One region of the Microbacterium sp. NPDC097977 genome, then DNA from elsewhere that is predicted to be linked to it. Evidence: predicted binding sites of a transcription regulator. Region 1 holds the regulator's gene; the other holds the start of a gene.

Region 1 (10,101 bases):
AACGAGAAGTCGCAGATCCAGAACCGTGCGGCCGCGATGCGCGTGCTCCAGACGAGGCTCCTGCTGCAGCAGAAGGAGCAGGAGGCTGCGAAGAAGAAGGAACTCGCCGGCACCATCACGGCCAGCTGGGGCGACCAGATGCGCTCGTACTTCCTCTACGGCCAGCAGCTCGTCAAGGATCTGCGCACCGGACACGAGTCGGGCAACCCCGCCGCCGTGTTCGACGGCGACCTCGACGGGTTCATCTCGGCCGGAATTCGCTGGCGCAAGCGCAAGGACGAAGACTGACCACTCCCGGCGACGAGGACTGACCTCGTCCGGCACGGAGTCCCGCATACACGAGACGCCCGGCGATCACGATGATCGCCGGGCGTCGTCGTATGTCGGTCAGCCCTCGGACGGGGTGAACGCGATGCTCGCGACGTCCTGCAGCAGTTCGTCGGTGAAGGTGATCCGGTACGCGGTGCTCTTGGCGACGTCGAAGGTGATCTTGCCGGATACGGTGTCGCCTTCAGCGAGCTCCTCTGCCACGATGCCGTCGACGTAGTAGTCGTACGTGCCCTCGGTACCCTCGGCGGTCGTGAGTGCGAAGTAGAACGGGTTGACGTAGCTCGTGCCTGATACGCCCGTGAAGGTCACGTCGAGGATCACGTACCCGCCGTTGGTCGAGGGGATGCTCGAACCGTCGTCGGTCGCCCAGGTCGCCGAATTGACCGTGACCTCGCTCGTGCCCGACATCTGCGTGATCGTGAGGGGAGACCCGATCTCGCCCTGGACCACGTCGGTGGGGCCGGTGCCTCCATCGGTGCCGGGATCCGTACCCTCGTCCGTGCCGGGGTCGGAGTCACTCGAGGGCGGTGCGGTCGGCAGGTCGCGCACGACCTGAGCGACGCTCGACGTCACGAACACGATGGCCACGACGACCGCGAGGATCGTGCCGACGACCGACAGGATGAGACCGGCGATGCCCGGCCACTTCTTGCCCTTGAGGAAGATCGAGATCAGCGACACGATGAAGCCGGCGGCCAGCAGGATCCAGCCGAAGACGAAGGTCGCCGGGATGCAGGAGAGGATCGTGCCGAGGCCGGCGATCGCGAGTCCGACGATGCCCACGATGGAGAGGCGCGGCGGTTCGACGGGAGCAGGGCTGCCGTACGGGGCCGGGTAGCCGCCGCCTGCGCCGTATGCCTGGCCGGGCGGAGCGTACGCGGATGCGCCGGGGTACCCGGGCGTCGTCTGGGCGTAGCCGGGGGTTGTCTGGGGGTATCCGGGTGCGCTCTGGTACTGCTGCGGCTGTTCGGGAGCGGCCGCTCCCGGGTAGGAGGCTCCGGCGCCCGGGTACGAGGGGGCGGGGTGTCCGTAGGGCGACCCCGTGTCGCTCAGGGGAGTGGTGGCAGCGGTGGCGCCCGGAGCGGCGAAGCCCTGGTCCGGCCACTGGGGCGCGTTCTCACTCGGGGCCTCGACGCCGTTGTCGGCGGCGTTGTCGCTGGTGTCGGTGTCGGTAGCGGCGGCGTCGGTGGGCGGCCACGTCGCGGCCGGCTCGCCCGCGTCGGATCCGTACGCGGGGGATGCATACGCGGAGCCTGCATCGGCGGACGCGGAGCTGGCATCGGCAGAGCTAGCCGTGTCGGCGTCAGCGCCATCGTTCGGGGCCGGAGTGTTCCAGGACTGGCTCTCGACGGCGGCCACCGAGCCGATCGCGTCTGCGGTCTCGGCGGCGGCAGCATCATGCGGAGCCTCGTCGCGCGCGGCCGCAGCGGTCTCGACGGCTCCGGCGTCGGTACCGGTGACATCGGTACCGGTGACATCGCCACCGGTGACATCCGTTCCGGTCGTGTCGCTTCCGCTCGTGTCAGCGGCGGGCGCTTCGGCGGCCAGGGGAGCGAAGTGCTCGGTCCACTGCGTCCCGTCCCACCAGCGCTGTCGGCCGGATCCGTCGTCGTACCAGCCAGCAGGCGTCGTCATGGTTCCCCCTCGGAGTCGCGTCCACGCGGACGGCATGGATCAGCATCTTCATGTATAGCAGTGCCCGTCGACACTCCGGGGTCGAGCGGGGTGTCGCTCGCGGACTCGATGGACAGCGCGCTTAGGCTCGAAACGCCATGATTCGGTTCGAGAACGTCACGAAGCGCTATCGCGGGACCCTGCGTCCCGCGCTGTCCGAGGTCGACTTCGAAGTCCAACGCGGGGAGTTCGTCTTCCTCGTCGGAGCATCGGGTTCGGGCAAGTCCTCCTGTCTGCGGCTCATCCTGCGCGAAGACGTGCCGACGACCGGCCGCGTCGCCGTGCTCGGGCGCGATCTGAGATCGCTCGCCAACCGCAAGGTCCCCTACTTCCGCCGCCACATCGGATCCGTGTTCCAGGACTTCCGGCTGCTGCCGTCGAAGACCGTCTATCAGAACGTCGCGTTCACGCTCCAGGTGACCGGCTCCTCGAGAGGCTTCATCCAGCAGGCCGTGCCCGAGGCGCTCGCACTGGTGGGACTCGACGGCAAGCAGAAGCGGATGCCGCATGAGCTCTCCGGCGGTGAGCAGCAGCGCGTCGCGATCGCGAGGGCGCTCGTCAACCGCCCACAGGTGCTGCTCGCCGACGAGCCGACCGGAAACCTCGACCCCGCCACGTCGGTCGACATCATGCAGCTGCTCGCGCGTATCAACGCGGGAGGCACGACCGTGCTCATGGCCACGCACGAGGCGGCGTTCGTCGATCAGATGCAGCGCCGGGTCATCGAGCTCCGCGACGGAGTGATGGTCAGGGACGAGGTGCACGGCGGATACGGCGATACCTCGAACATCCCGCGGCTCGTGCCCGAGGAGGTGCGCGGGGCGGCAGCGGCTGCCGCACTCACCGCGGTGCAAGAGGTCCAGCGGCAGACGGCTGACCTCTCCGTCGTGCGTGCGGCCCTCAGCGAGGAGCTCAGCGCTCAGCGACGCGCCGCGGCGACGTCGTCGGACGCCGTGCCGAGCGCCTCGGAGACGCCCGAGGCCCAGGCCGCCCCCTCCGATGCGCCCGTACCGGAGGACACGACGCTCCAGGTGCCGGCCGCGGTGGGCTCGCGCACGCATCCGATCGTGCTGCCCGCCGTGGACGTCGCAGAACTCGGAGTCGCCGATCGCCTCGGCCTGTCCGACGACGGCGCAGATGAAGTGGGGCCGACCTCATGAGAATCGGACTGATCCTCGCCGAGGCCCTCGGTGGCCTTCGTCGCAACATCTCGATGGTGATCTCGGTGGTGCTCGTCACCTTCGTCTCGCTCACGTTCGTCGGCGCGGCGATCCTCATGCAGGGCCAGATCGGCACCATGCGGGGGTACTGGACGGAGCGGGCCCAGGTCGCGGTCTACATGTGCTCGGACATCTCCGAGAAGGACACCTGCGTCGACGGCGGGGCCTCCGAGGAGCAGGTCGACGCGGTGCGCGCGCAACTCGAGGGCGAAGCGCTGTCCCCGCTCATCAGCGAGGTGACGTTCGACTCGAAGGAAGACACCTACGCCAAGCTCGTGGATCAGCTCGGCGAGGACCAGGCCAGCGTCATCACGCCCGACCAGGCCTTCGAGGTCTTCTTCGTCACCATGAAAGACCCGGGGCAGTCGCAGGTGATCGCGGAGGCGTTCAACGGCGTCGCCGGTGTGGAGCAGGTGCAGGACCAGCTGCAGTACCTGGAGCCGCTGTTCTCGGCGCTCACGGTCGCCACCTACATCGCGGTGGGCATAGCCGTGCTCATGCTCATCGCGGCGATCCTGCTGATCGGCACGACCATCAGGCTGTCCGCCTATGCCAGACGCAAGGAGATCGGCATCATGCGCCTCGTGGGCGCGTCGAACCGGTTCATCCAGACACCGTTCGTGCTCGAGGGGGTGTTCGCCGCGTTCCTCGGCTCCGTCCTGGCCAGCGCCGCGGTGGTCGCCGGAGTGCACTTCGGCGTCAACGGCTACCTCCGCGGACGCGTGCCGTTCATCACGACCTGGATCGGGATGCAGGATGCCGCGGTCGTGGTCCCCGTGCTCATCGGCATCGGCGTGCTCCTGGCCGCGCTGTCGGCGGGATTCGCGATCCGCAGATGGCTGCGTACCTGAGCTCGCGGCCGGTATAGACTGACAGGCTGTCGTGTGCCCCGGACGGGGCTCGAGAACCACTGCACGGCACGGATCAGGAGAGAATCATGCCCAGGGAACGCGGGGAGAAGGTCATCGCGACCAATCGTCGCGCACGTCACGACTACGCGATCGAGAAGTCGTACGAGGCGGGGATGGTGCTCACCGGCACCGAGGTCAAGTCGCTGCGTCAGGGACGCGCGAACCTGAGCGACGGCTACGCCTTCGTGAAGGGCAACGAGGTCTTCCTCGACGCCGTGCACATTCCGGAGTACTCGCAGGGGCACTGGACGAACCACGCGTCGAAGCGCGTGCGCAAGCTGCTGCTGCACCGCGAGGAGATCGCGAAGCTCGCCCATGCCGTCTCGGCCGGCGGCTACACGCTGATCCCGCTCAAGCTCTACTTCTCGGACGGACGCGCCAAGGTCGAGATCGCTCTCGCGAAGGGCAAGCGCGAGTACGACAAGCGTCAGACCCTGCGCGAGCGCCAGGACACCCGCGAGGCCGACCGGGCCATGCGGCTGCGCAACCGCGTCGGGGAATGATCAGTCCGCGGCACTGAACCCGAACACGCGCCCGAGGAAGCGCAGTTCGCGCTCGAGTGCGTCGACGATCGTCTCGGACGAGCGGAACCCGTGCCCCTCGCCCGGGTACAGCACGTACTCGTGGTCGACGCCGCGCTCCGCCAGTGCGTCGCGGATGGCCTCGGACTGGGCGGGTGGGACGACGCGGTCGTCTGCCCCCTGCATGAGGAGCACCGGCACGTCGATGCGATCGGCGTGGGTCAGGGGAGACCTCTCGATGTAGAGGTCCTCCGCCTCGGGCAGCGGTCCGACGAGCCCCTCGATGTACGGGGCCTCGAAGTCGTGCGAGTGGGCGCTGAGCATCCGCAGATCGGTCACCCCGTAGCGGCTGATGCCTGCGGCGAAGGTTCCCCCGCGCACGAGCGCCGAGAGCACCGTCCACCCTCCGGCGGAGCTCCCGCGGATCGCGATGCGCGCGGGATCGGCGAGACCCGCATCAGCCAGTCCTCGCGCCGCGGCGATCACGTCGTCGACGTCGACGACGCCCCATCCGCCGTCGAGACGCTCGCGGTAGGCGCGCCCGTAGCCGCTCGATCCGCCGTAGTTCACGTCGAGCACGCCGATCCCGCGGCTCGTGTAGAACGCGATCGCCGAGGACGCAGCTCCCGTCACGTGCGCGGTGGGTCCGCCGTGCACGAGGACGAGATAGGGAGGCAGCTCGCCTTCGGGAGCCGAGACGTCGGGGTGGGAGGGCGGATAGGCGAAGGCGTGCACGGCGCCATGCGCGCCGTCGACCACTATCTGAGATGCCGGCGGCATCCAGGCGCGATCGACAGGCAGGCCGCCCGCGACGGTCGTCACGACGCCGCTGTCCACATCGACGCACCAGACACCGGATGCGGCACGGGAGCTGTCGCCGGTGAGCAGCACACGCGAGCCGCTGACGTCGTCGACGCTGACATGGCCGTCCGCGGGGATGTCCAGGCGCCGCATCCGTCCGTCGTGTTCGACAACGACCACCTCGTCGCGTCCGTCCGTGCGCACGAGCACGATGCGCCCGTCGTCCAACGGCTGATACCAGCGGTTGCCCAGTACCCAGAGGCCGTAGCCCGTGTCGGCGTCGTCCCCCGCGTCGCCGACGGGGACGGGAGCGCCCTCGGGGTCGAGGTGATGCAGGCGCTGACGGTGCAGGGCCCAGCGACCGCTGGGGTCGTCCGCGTACACGAGGGCGTCGTCACCGCCCCACTCCGGCTGCAGCGCGGCCAGGGTCGGAAGCGTCGTGCGTCGTGTTCCGTCGGACACGACGAGCGACGCCTGCTGCCACGGCATCCGCTGACCGGACCATTCGACCCATGCGAGGCGCGTGCCGTCGGGGGAGAGCGCGGGATGCGCGTGGAACGAGGGCCCCTCCGTGATGATCGAGAGTCTCGATGCGTCCTCCGCAGCAGACCCGTCGGTCGGGATCTCGATGATCGCCCGGCGGTGAGGTTCGGATGACAGGTCCTCGCGCACCGCGAACAGCCGCCCCTGCTGCACACGAAGGCCGCCGTGGGCGGGGCCCTGCGGGGTGAGTGGCGCAGGGGCGTCGCCCGGACTCATCCGGTGCACGCGCTGCGTGTCGGCGTCGACGAAGTACAGCGTGCCCGAGGAGTCGGCGGTCCAGGCGCCGCCGCCGTATTCGTGCACGCGGGATCGGGCGCTCCACGGTGCCGGCAGGATCTCTGCGCCTGTGGTGCTGCGCACGGTGCGTCGACCACCCTGGGCGGGGACGCTCTCGCCCCACCAGATCTCGTCGCCGACGAACACGGCGCCGTCGAATCGTGGCGAGGACGCCGCGACGGCCGACGGGGAGAAGGGCGATGGCCAGGTACCGAACGGCGACGACATGGGACGAGCCTACGGCGCGTCCGGGGAGGCCGTCGTCACACGGCGCGGAGCACGGCGACGACCTTGCCGAGCACGACCGACTCGTCGCCGAGGATCGGCTCGAAGGCGGAGTTGCGGGGCAGCAGCCACGTGTGGCCGTCGCGGCGGCGCAGCACCTTGACGGTGGCCTCGCCGTCGAGCATGGCGGCGACGATCTCGCCGTTCTCGGCGCTGTTCTGCGATCGGATGACCACCCAGTCCCCGTCGCAGATGGCGGCGTCGATCATCGATTCGCCCGAGACCTTGAGCATGAACAGATCGCCCTTGCCCACGAGCTGACGGGGCAGGGGGAAGATCTCTTCGACCTGCTGGTCGGCGGTGATCGGGACACCCGCGGCGATCCGCCCCACGAGCGGCACGAGTGCGGCGTCGCCGACGGGTGTGGCGACGTCATCCGGATTCTCGGCACTCGAACCCGGGAGGTCGATGAGGACCTCCATGGCGCGTGTCTTGCCGGGGTCGCGGCGGAGGTAGCCGCTGAGCTCGAGCTGGCCGAGCTGGTGCGTGACGCTCGAGAGCGACTTCAGCCCGACGGCGTCACCGATCTCCCGCATGCTCGGCGGGTAGCCGTAGCGGCTGATCGATGTCTGGATGACCTCGAGGATCGCCATCTGCTTCGGGCTCAGGCTCTTCCGGCGACGCGTGCGGGGGGCGTCGGACTCGGGGGCGGCGATGTCGCTCATGGTGCTCCTCAGGTGTGCGATCCGGCGTCTCAGTTCGAATGTCGGAGGCCCGTGGTGGGGTGTTCGTATCGAAACCGTATCCGAGAATCACCTCGATCTGGAAGATCTGTTCGAGCGTGTCGAGGTATTCACGGCTTGGTTTTTCGAAGAACGCTTGACAGATGTTCGAATTCGAAGATAACTTCGGAACGTAGCTTCGCATTCACGGCTCCCGGCCGAGACGCGAATGCGAACGCTACGCCAACTTCACCGCTCACGCGGTAGATGCAGAGGAGTACGACATGAGCACCATCACCTTCAGCAACGCAGCCATCGTCTCGCCCCGTTCGGCGACGAAGCTCCGGCTGACGGCACGTGGCCGCCGGGTCGTGCTCGCCCTGGCCGCAGTGCCGCTCGCAGTGGGCATCGGATTCGCCGCATTGAGCGGCGGCAGCGCGATGGCCTCGGGCGAGCAGGTCGCCACCGCGTCCTTCGCCTCGGTCACCGTGATGCCGGGAGACACCCTCTGGTCGATCGCCGAGTCGGTGGCACCCGGTGCCGACCCACGCGAGGTCATCGGCGACATCACCCGCCTGAACGCCCTCCGCGGCGGGGCGCTGCAGATCGGCCAGGAGCTGGCGATCCCCGCACAGTACTCGGAGTGAATCGCCGCGGCCCCTCGGTCGCTCATTCACCGTCACCTCGGAGTGAAGCGGTCGTGCGCCGCCTACCATGGGAAGGGTGACTGCATCACTCGACGACCTCCCGCTCCGTGACGATCTCCGAGGGCTCACGCCCTACGGTGCCCCGCAGGCTCCGCTGCCGGTGGCGCTGAACGTGAACGAGAACACGCATCCGATTCCCGACCTCGTGGCGAGCGACATCCTCGACGACATCGCGGTCGCGCTCCGTGACGTCAACCGATACCCGGACCGCGAGTTCACCACACTGCGCGACGGCTTCGCGGACTACCTCGGTCACGGCCTGCAGGCTGAGCAGATCTGGGCCGGAAACGGATCGAACGAAGTGCTGCAGCACATCCTGCAGGCCTTCGGGGGGCCCGGCCGCACGGCGTTCAGCTTCGCGCCGACCTACTCGATGTACCCGCTGATCGCGCAGGGGACCGGTGCCCGCTGGATCGCGGGGACCCGCCAGCCCGACTACACGATCACCCCCGAGGAGGCGGCAGCCCAGGTGGCCGACGCCGACCCGGATGTGATCCTGCTGTGCTCGCCGAACAACCCGACCGGCACCCCGCTCGGGCTCGATGTGATCGAGGCGGTGTATGAGGCGTCCCGGGGCGTCGTGGTGGTCGACGAGGCGTACCAGGAATTCGCCCCACGAGAGGCTCCCTCCGCGCTGACGCTGCTCGAGGGGCGCCCTCGTCTGGCGGTCTCGCGCACCATGAGCAAGGCCTTCGCGTTCGCGGGTGCCCGCGTCGGATATCTCGCCGCCGACCCCGCGTTCATCGATGCGCTGCGGCTCGTGCGCCTTCCGTATCACCTGAGCGCCCTGACGCAGGCCGCTGCCGTCGCGGCATTGCGCAACTCCGAAGTGATGCTCGGCATGGTCGCCGAGATCGTCGAGCAGCGCGACCGCATCTCGGCGACGCTCGAAGCGCTCGGCTACACGCCCCATGAGTCCTGGTCGAACTTCGTCCTGTTCGGCGGCGTCGCGGATCCACACAGGGTGTGGCAGCAGCTGTACGACCGCGGCGTGCTCGTGCGCGATGTCGGCATCCCCGGACACCTGCGTGTCACCGCGGGAACAGAGGCCGAGACCACGGCATTCCTCGATGCCCTCGCCTCGATAGGATCGGACTCATGAGCACCCCTGCCCCGACACCCCGCACCGCGACGCGCGTGCGCAGCACGTCGGAGTCCACCGTCGAGCTCGAGCTGAACCTCGACGGCACCGGATCCAGCCGCATCGACACCTCGGTGCCGTTCTTCGACCACATGCTGACGGCGTTCGCGAAGCACTCGCTCACCGACCTCACGGTCCGCGCCTCCGGTGACACCCAGATCGACGCCCACCACACGGTCGAAGACATCTCGATCGTGCTCGGACAGGCCATCCGCGAAGCTCTCGGCGACAAGTCGGGGATCTCGCGATACGGAGACGCCCTCGTTCCGCTCGATGAGGCTCTCGCCCAGGCTGTGGTCGACATCTCCGGGCGTCCGTACCTCGTGCACACCGGCGAGCCTGTCGGGTTCGAGCACCACCTCATCGGGGGCCACTTCACCGGCTCGCTCGTGCGGCACACGTTCGAGGCGATCGCGTTCAACGCCGGACTGACCGTGCACGTGCGAGTCCTCGGCGGCCGCGACCCGCATCACATCGCCGAGGCCGAGTACAAGGCGTTCGCTCGGGCCTTCCGCCAGGCCAAGGCCCTCGACCCCCTGGTCGACGGGGTGCCGTCGACCAAGGGAGCGCTGTGAGCGGCGCGCCCAGGGTCGCCGTCTTCGACTACGAATCAGGCAACGTCCATTCTGCGGTGAAGGCTCTCGTCGCCGCGGGCGCCGATGCCGTCCTCACGCGCGATCGCAAGGAGGCGACCGAGGCCGACGGTCTGCTCGTCCCCGGCGTGGGGGCGTTCCAGGCCGTCCGTGAGGCGCTCCACGCCCACGGCGGCGATGAGATCATCGATCGGCGTCTGGCCGGCGGACGCCCGGTGCTCGGCATCTGCGTCGGGATGCAGGTGCTCTTCGCTCACGGCGTCGAGCGTGGACACGATGCGGAGGGGCTCGGCGAATGGCCGGGAGCGGTCACCGAGCTCAACGCGCCGGTGCTGCCGCACATGGGATGGAACACGGTCGAGCCCGGCGCCGACTCGGTGCTGTTCCGGGGCATCGAGCAGGAGCGCTTCTACTTCGTGCACTCCTACGCCGCTCAG
Region 2 (6,910 bases), on a different contig from region 1:
TCGACCGGGACGACCGATCGACCGGTGCGCCGTTGTTCGTGGCGGTGCGTCGAGCCGGCTGGACCTTCGACGTGCCCCTGACTGCGGATGCCGCGACGCTCGCCGCGGCCGGACGCTCGCCGCTGCTCGCCGGGCGCACCTGCACCCCGGTGGTCGGACGCGACGGCGGCGTGGAGTTGCGCCGCCAATGGCCGGGCGGTCGCCTCAAGGATCTCGCCGGCCGCACGGCCCGTCGCCTGCGGAGCGGATCGCCGAAGAAGTAGCGCGCGCTGCGTGCGGATCGGGATCGCGCTGCCTGCGGATCGGGATCGGCATCGGCGGGCGCTCACGGGGCGAGCGTGAGCACCTCGGCGCCGGCATCCGTGATCGCGATCGTGTGCTCGGTGTGGGCGGTGCGGCAGCCCGTCGCGCTGCGCAGGGTCCATCCGTCGGCGTCGGTCACCAGCACATCGGTATCGGCCATGACCCACGGCTCGATCGCGAGCAGCAGGCCGGGGCGCAGACGGTAGCCGCGACCGGCACGGCCGTCGTTGGCGATGTGCGGATCCTGGTGCATGGTCGATCCGATACCGTGGCCGCCGAACTCGAGGTTGATCGGATACCCGGCCGCGCTGAGCACCGCGCCGATCGCCTGCGAGAGGTCGCCGATGCGGGCGCCGGGGCGGGCCACGGCTATGGCGGCGGCGAGCGCGCGTTCGGTCGCGTCGATCATCGCCAGGTCCGCGGATGCCGCCGTGGTTCCCACCACGAAGCTGATCGCGGCATCGGCCGAGATCCCGCGCAGGGTCACGGCGAGATCGAGGGTGAGAAGGTCTCCGTCTCGTAGGGCGTAGTCGTGCGGCATCCCGTGCAGCACCGCGTCGTTCACGGCGGTGCAGAGGTGATGGCCGAAGGGCCCACGGCCGAACGAGGGGGCATAGTCGACGTAGCAGGACGTCGCCCCGGCATCCTCGATCATGCGCTTCGTCCACCGGTCGAGCTCGAGCAGGTTCACCCCCACGCGCGCCCGCACCTTCAGCGTCTGCAGGATGCGGCCGACCAGCGCGCCGGCATCCCGCGCGCGGTCCAGCTGGTCGCTGTCGAGGATCTCGATCATGGTGCTCTCCGATTCATGCGAATCCAATAACTATCCCGGTAATACTATCCCGGTATTAGAATCGGCACATGATGGTTCGGATGCCCCTCACTCCCGCCGAGGTCGAGCGCGGCGAGCGCTTGGGAGCCCTGCTGCGTCGCGCGCGCGGCGAGCGCTCGATGCTGAGCGTCGCCCTCGACGCCGGCGTGTCTCCCGAGACGCTGCGCAAGATCGAGTCGGGACGCGTGGCCACCCCGGCGTTCTCGACGATCGCGGCGATCGCGGGTGTGCTGCACCTGTCGCTCGACGCGGTGTGGGCCGAGGTGGAGCCCGCCGCGCCTGCCACCGTGCATGCCCCCGGTCACGCGCAGATCGCGTCCTGAGATGGCGAATGCGCTGATCACCGGCGGCTCCCGCGGTATCGGCCGGGCGATCGCGCAGGTGTTCGCGCGCCGCGGCGACCGTGTCGTGGTGCACTACGGACGCGATCGCGCCTCCGCGGAAGAGACCCTGACGTCGCTCGAGGGCTCGGGTCACGCCATCGTCGGTGGAGATCTCGGCACCCCGGCCGAGGCGCAGCGGGTGGTGATGGAGGCGATCGCCGCACTCGGCTCGCTCGACATCGTCGTGAACAACGCGGCCGTGGCCCCGAGTGCCGCGAACACGCACCGCGCCGACGCCGTGCCGTACGCGCAGTGGCAGCAGGCCTGGTCGGAGATGGTGGCCGTGAACCTGCTGGGCGCCTCGAACGTCACGCTGCTCGTGGCCCAGCACCTGATCGAACGCGGGAGCGGCGGATCGATCGTCAATGTCGGTTCGCGCGGCGCGTTCCGCGGCGAGGCCGACCACCCCGCATACGCCGCGACCAAGGCGGGGCTGCAGGCTTTCGGCCAGTCGATGGCGCTCACGCTCGCACCGCACGGCATCTCGGTGACCTCGGTCGCCCCGGGCATGGTCGCGACCGAGCGCCAGTCGGCCACGCTCACGGGGCCGGAGGGCGACGGCATCCGCGGTCAGAGTCCGTTCGGGCGCGTCGGCACGCCCGAGGAGATCGCGGATGCGGTCGCCTATCTCACCTCGCCCACCGCGGCATGGGCCTCGGGCACCGTACTCGACCTCAACGGGGCATCGTACTTCCGCTGAGCGCATCCGCACCACGCCGACACAGCAGGCCCGCACCGCTCTCCACAGCAGGCCCGCACCGCTCTCCACAGCACGCCCGCACCGCTCTCCACAGCACGCGCCGACACCACACGGCAACGGCGCGCCCGCGCGTCGCTCATGCCGCCACATCGAATCGCGCGCGGCCCCCGAGCCGAGGTCTGCACTCCGGGTCGACGTATCCGGGCGGAATGAACCACACCGTGCCCGCGACCCCTTTTCCGTCGATTCGGATCTCCCACCCGTTGTCGTGAATCCGATGGTGGCACGTCTCGCAGAGCAATACTCCGTTCGACAGATCGGTCGGACCGTGATCCCTGCTCCACCATCGGAGGTGATGCGCTTTTGTCATCTGCGGAGGAAGCCCGCACATCGCGCACCCTCCATCTCTCTCGACCAGTGCGAGGCGTTGCGCCCGAGTGAAGAGCCGCTTCTCTCGTCCCCAGTCCAGGATCTCGCTGCCACCGCCGAGCACACAGGGGATCACGCCACCGCTCGCAGCCATCCTCCTCGCCGCGCAGACGCCGATCTTCTGGTCGAAACCGTCGATGGTGGCGCAGCCCGTGCCGGCCTGCAGATCGTCGAGGGCGATGCGCACGACCACCGTGGCCCCGGCGAGAGGCATACTCTGCCCCTCGCATCCGAGAACGTGCGCACAGAACAGTGCGAGTGCGTCGACCTGGAGCATCGGCACCGTGCGGCGGTCGGCATCGGGTGCATCCGCGTCGGGAGCATCCCTGCGCGCTGCGAAAGCCGCGGTGACGTACCCGCGGATCGCGGCGACGATCGGCGCGGCGGTCTCGACGTCGATCCGCGCATCAAGATGCAGCATCCCGTCTCGCTCGAACATGGTCAGTGACCGACGACGTCGCATCTCCTCACCCTTCGGCTCCAGTCCGTCGGGGTCCAGCCATGCCTCGGCGCGAGTGACGAGCCGGCGGACATCGTCGAGGGAGAGTCCTGCGGCCTTGTCGGCCAGGATCCGCTCAGCCTCCGCGATGCGGTCGATTCCTGCCGCGATCCGGCAGCGCTCCAGAAGTGCGACGATCAGCCCGGCGGCCTGCACTCCGAGCCGACCGGCCGCGAGCGCCTCGCCGAGGGCGGGGTATCGAGCCGGCAGCCGAGAACCCCGCAGATCGGTGCGTGGGGCGGTCGCCTCGCCGACGGCGACGAGGCGCGTCGCTTCGACCCGGGACACTCCCGTCGTCGCCGCGATCATCGTCTCCGCGGAACGGAAACCCTGCTGCTTCGCGAGGCCGCCGGCGCCCAGCTCGCTGCGCGACTCCTGAGAGATGACTGCAGCGACGTCCGCATGGACGGCGTCGAGAAGCCGCCTCAGCTCACCCGTCGCGGAATGCACCGCGATCAGACGGTCGCGGGGCAGGCCCGCGGCATCGTCTGCGTCAGCCCACAATCCATCGAGGCGGGACATCGCCTCGTGGAGAGCGGACAACTTCGACATGCCTCGATTTTACCGCGCCAGATGCCTAGTTTCGAAGTTATGTTCTAGTGAATTCCGAGGTGCCAGCATGCGGGTTGCGCCCACGCACGCCGACATACCGCCAAGCAGCACGCACACGCCACACGCCACACGCCGCACGCCGCACGCCGCACGCCGCACGCCGCACGCCGCACGCCGCACGCCGACGATGCCACTCCGAGTCAACTCAGAGCAACGCCGCTACGCGGCTACACCTGCCCACGCAGGGCCACACCGCCACACCGCTCACGCCTCACAGCTCACAGCTCACAGCTCACAGCTCACAGCCCACAGCCCCCGCCACACAGCCACAGCCACAGCCACAGCTCACAGCTCACAGCTCACAGCTCACAGCTCACAGCCCACAGCCCACAGCCCACAGCCCACAGCCCACAGCCCACAGCCCACAGCCCACAGCCCACAGCCCCCAGCCCCATACCCATGCGCCACCCCCGGACCGGACCACCCCCGGCCGAGCTACCCCCGCAGCACCGATTCCAACAGTCCGGGGAACAGTGCATCCAGGTCATCGCGCCGCAGTGTCAGCATCCGCCGCCGACCATGCGGCTCGTTGCGAATAATGCCCGCCTCGCGCAGGACCTTCATGAAATGCGACTTGGTCGACTTGGGGAGATTCGGATCGGTGGCGTGGCAGGCGGCCATGTCGAGCGGTCCGTCGGCGAGCTGCCGGGTGATGGCCAGGCGCTCGGGGTCGCTGAGGGCGAAGAGTACGTCGGTGAGCTGGATCTCGGAGCGGTCCGGATGCGGGAGGTCGCCTGGCATGGTTCGAGAATAGTTGAACAATCGAGCGATGGCGAGTACGCTCCGATAGTTCGATGATTCTCGAACTCAATGATGTCGAGCACCAGACCCGATCCCACCGCGCGGAGCACCCATGACCACCACGTCACCGATCACCACGTCACCGATCACCACGACGACGAGCGCGGAGATCCGACGCCCCCGCTTCGGCTTCGTCCTGGCGATCGTGACCCAGGTCGCGATGATGATGGGGGCGAGCGCACCGTCGCCGTTCTATCCGGTGCTCGCGTCCGAGATCGGGTTCGACGCGATCGTCATCAGCGCCGTCTTCGCCGTGTACGCGATCGCTCTGCTGCTCGCGCTGCTGTCGGCGGGGTCGCTGTCGGACCACGTCGGGCGCCGCCCCGTCGCGATCGGCGGTCTGCTGCTGCTCGCCGTCAGCATGATCCTGTTCTGGCACGCCGATACGGTCGCCACACTCATGCTGGCCCGCATCCTCCAGGGCGCCGCCAGCGGCGTGCTCATCGCCGCTCTCTCGGCCGCTGCCCTGGACCTCGCCCCGGGCGGACGCTCTCGGGTCGCCGCCCTCTGGAATGCCCTCAGCCCCGGCATCGGAATCGCGCTCGGCGCGCTTCTCGCCGGCGTCGCCCTCGACGTGACCGGGCAGCCGCTGCTCGACGTGTTCGCCCCGTTGACCGTGGTGTACCTCGTGCTCGCGGCGCTGTTCGTCCTCGCCCCCGAGACCGCACCGCTGCGGCCCGGAGCATGGGGATCGCTGAGCTTCCGACTGTCGGTGCCTGCCGGCATCCGCGCCGACTTCTGGCGCGGGGCCCCCGCGGTCATCGCGGGGTGGGCGACGGGCGGACTCTTCCTCTCTCTCGGCGCGAACATCGTGCGCACCGAGCTCGGCGGAGAGGCGCACGTGTGGCAGGGTCTCGCCGTCGCGATGCTCGCCGGAGTCGGCGCGATCACCGCGTTCGTGCTGCGCACCCGCACTCCGCGCACCTCGGTCGTCTTCGGCACGGCGGCTCTGGCGACCGGCACCGCTCTGTCGCTCGTGGCGTTGAGCGTCGCGTCCCTGCCGTTCTACCTCGCCGCCACCGCGATCACCGGCATGGGCTTCGGCACCGCGTTCTCGGGGGTCGTCGCCTCGCTGGCTCCCCGCATCCCCGCGACCGATCGCGCCGACACGTTCGCCGTGATCTACGTGCTGGCGTACCTCGCCTTCGGCGTGCCCGCGGTCATCGCCGGCATGCTGGTCGGACTGTTCGGACTCGGCGTCGTGTGCGTCGGCTACGGGGTCGTCGTGATCGCACTCGCGGTCATCGCCCTGGTGCTGCGGCTGCGCCGTCGGGAGTAGTCCCCGCGCGGCTCCGGCACAGGCCACCTCACCACGGGCCACCTCACCGCAGGGCGAGCATCTCCTGCAGCCGCGCAGCCTCGGCTGCCGGCATGGCGTACTCGTGCGCGGATGCCGGATACGCCCCCGACCGCACCTCGTCGGCGTACGCCCGAACTCCCGCGACCGAGACACCGCGGACGTCGGCGTAGCGCTTGACGAACTTGGCGGCCCCGCCGGCGTGGATGCCGAGCAGGTCGTGGAAGACGAGCACCTGGCCGTCGGCGTCGGGCCCCGCTCCGATGCCGATCAGGGGAACGTGCAGAAGGGGCGCGAGCGCCGCGGTGACCGCCGACGGGACCGCTTCGATCACGAGCAGCGAGACCCCGGCGTCCTGCAGGGCGAGCGCATCGTCGATGACGGCGAGCGCGGCGTCGGCGGTGCGCCCCTGCGCGCGGTACCCACCGAGCGACGTCGCGGTCTGCGGGGTGAGCCCGACATGCCCCACGACGGGGATGCCGGCGTTCACGAGCGCCCGCGCCCGGTCGACCGTCGTGCCTCCGCGTTCGATCTTGATCAGGTCGGCCCCGGCCTCCTTGAGGAAACGCTGCGCGGTCGCGAGGGCGAGCTCGTCGGATGCCTCGTACGACCCGAAGGGCAGATCGCCGACGAGCAGCGGCGCCTCGAGCCCGCGACGCACGGCCTTGGTGAGCATCAGCATCTCGTCGACGGTGACGGGCACGGTGCTGTCGTAGCCGAGCACGGTCATGGCCGCAGAGTCGCCGACGAGCACCAGGTCGACCCCCGCCTCCTCGACGATCTGCGCGCTCGGGAAGTCGTAGGCCGTGACCATGACGAGCGGATCACCGGTATCTCTCTTCGTCCGCAGATCGTTCAGGGTCAGACGGGTGCGCGGGGCGGGGTGCGCGCTCATGGTGCGGTGCCTTTCAGCAGGTGGTTGTCGATGAGACGGGCGGCCCCGACGCGGGCGGCGACGAGCAGCAGCGCATCGCGGTCAGCTCGGGCGACGGGCTGCAGTGTCTCTGCATCCCGCAGTTCCAGGTATTCGACATCGATGCCCGCCTCAGCGAGC

The links. Region 1 encodes LexA, which represses DNA repair genes until DNA is damaged. Its sites were predicted from a motif close to TCGAACANNTGTTCGA; they were not measured.
Region 2: a site for LexA is predicted at 3,730-3,745, ahead of ABTZ43_RS06935 (DUF222 domain-containing protein). Genes of this name have one in related genera too.

The regions. Positions count from the first base shown of each region.
Region 1 is NZ_JBEOUR010000031.1:24,950-35,050, reverse strand. Features, by position in the region: gene prfB (peptide chain release factor 2) at 1-288, shown strand, start outside; gene ABTZ43_RS09080 (DUF2510 domain-containing protein) at 388-1,965, opposite strand; gene ftsE (cell division ATP-binding protein FtsE) at 2,103-3,164, shown strand; gene ftsX (permease-like cell division protein FtsX) at 3,161-4,075, shown strand; gene smpB (SsrA-binding protein SmpB) at 4,162-4,638, shown strand; gene ABTZ43_RS09060 (S9 family peptidase) at 4,639-6,504, opposite strand; gene lexA (transcriptional repressor LexA) at 6,540-7,226, opposite strand; gene ABTZ43_RS09050 (LysM peptidoglycan-binding domain-containing protein) at 7,508-7,870, shown strand; gene ABTZ43_RS09045 (histidinol-phosphate transaminase) at 7,938-9,032, shown strand; gene hisB (imidazoleglycerol-phosphate dehydratase HisB) at 9,029-9,646, shown strand; gene hisH (imidazole glycerol phosphate synthase subunit HisH) at 9,643-10,101, shown strand, end outside.
Region 2 is NZ_JBEOUR010000020.1:32,765-39,674, reverse strand. Features, by position in the region: gene ABTZ43_RS06955 (glycosyltransferase family 2 protein) at 1-263, shown strand, start outside; gene map (type I methionyl aminopeptidase) at 326-1,096, opposite strand; gene ABTZ43_RS06945 (helix-turn-helix domain-containing protein) at 1,168-1,458, shown strand; gene ABTZ43_RS06940 (SDR family NAD(P)-dependent oxidoreductase) at 1,460-2,218, shown strand; gene ABTZ43_RS06935 (DUF222 domain-containing protein) at 2,355-3,698, opposite strand; gene ABTZ43_RS06930 (ArsR/SmtB family transcription factor) at 4,194-4,499, opposite strand; gene ABTZ43_RS06925 (MFS transporter) at 4,612-5,838, shown strand; gene panB (3-methyl-2-oxobutanoate hydroxymethyltransferase) at 5,882-6,751, opposite strand; gene panC (pantoate--beta-alanine ligase) at 6,748-6,910, opposite strand, start outside.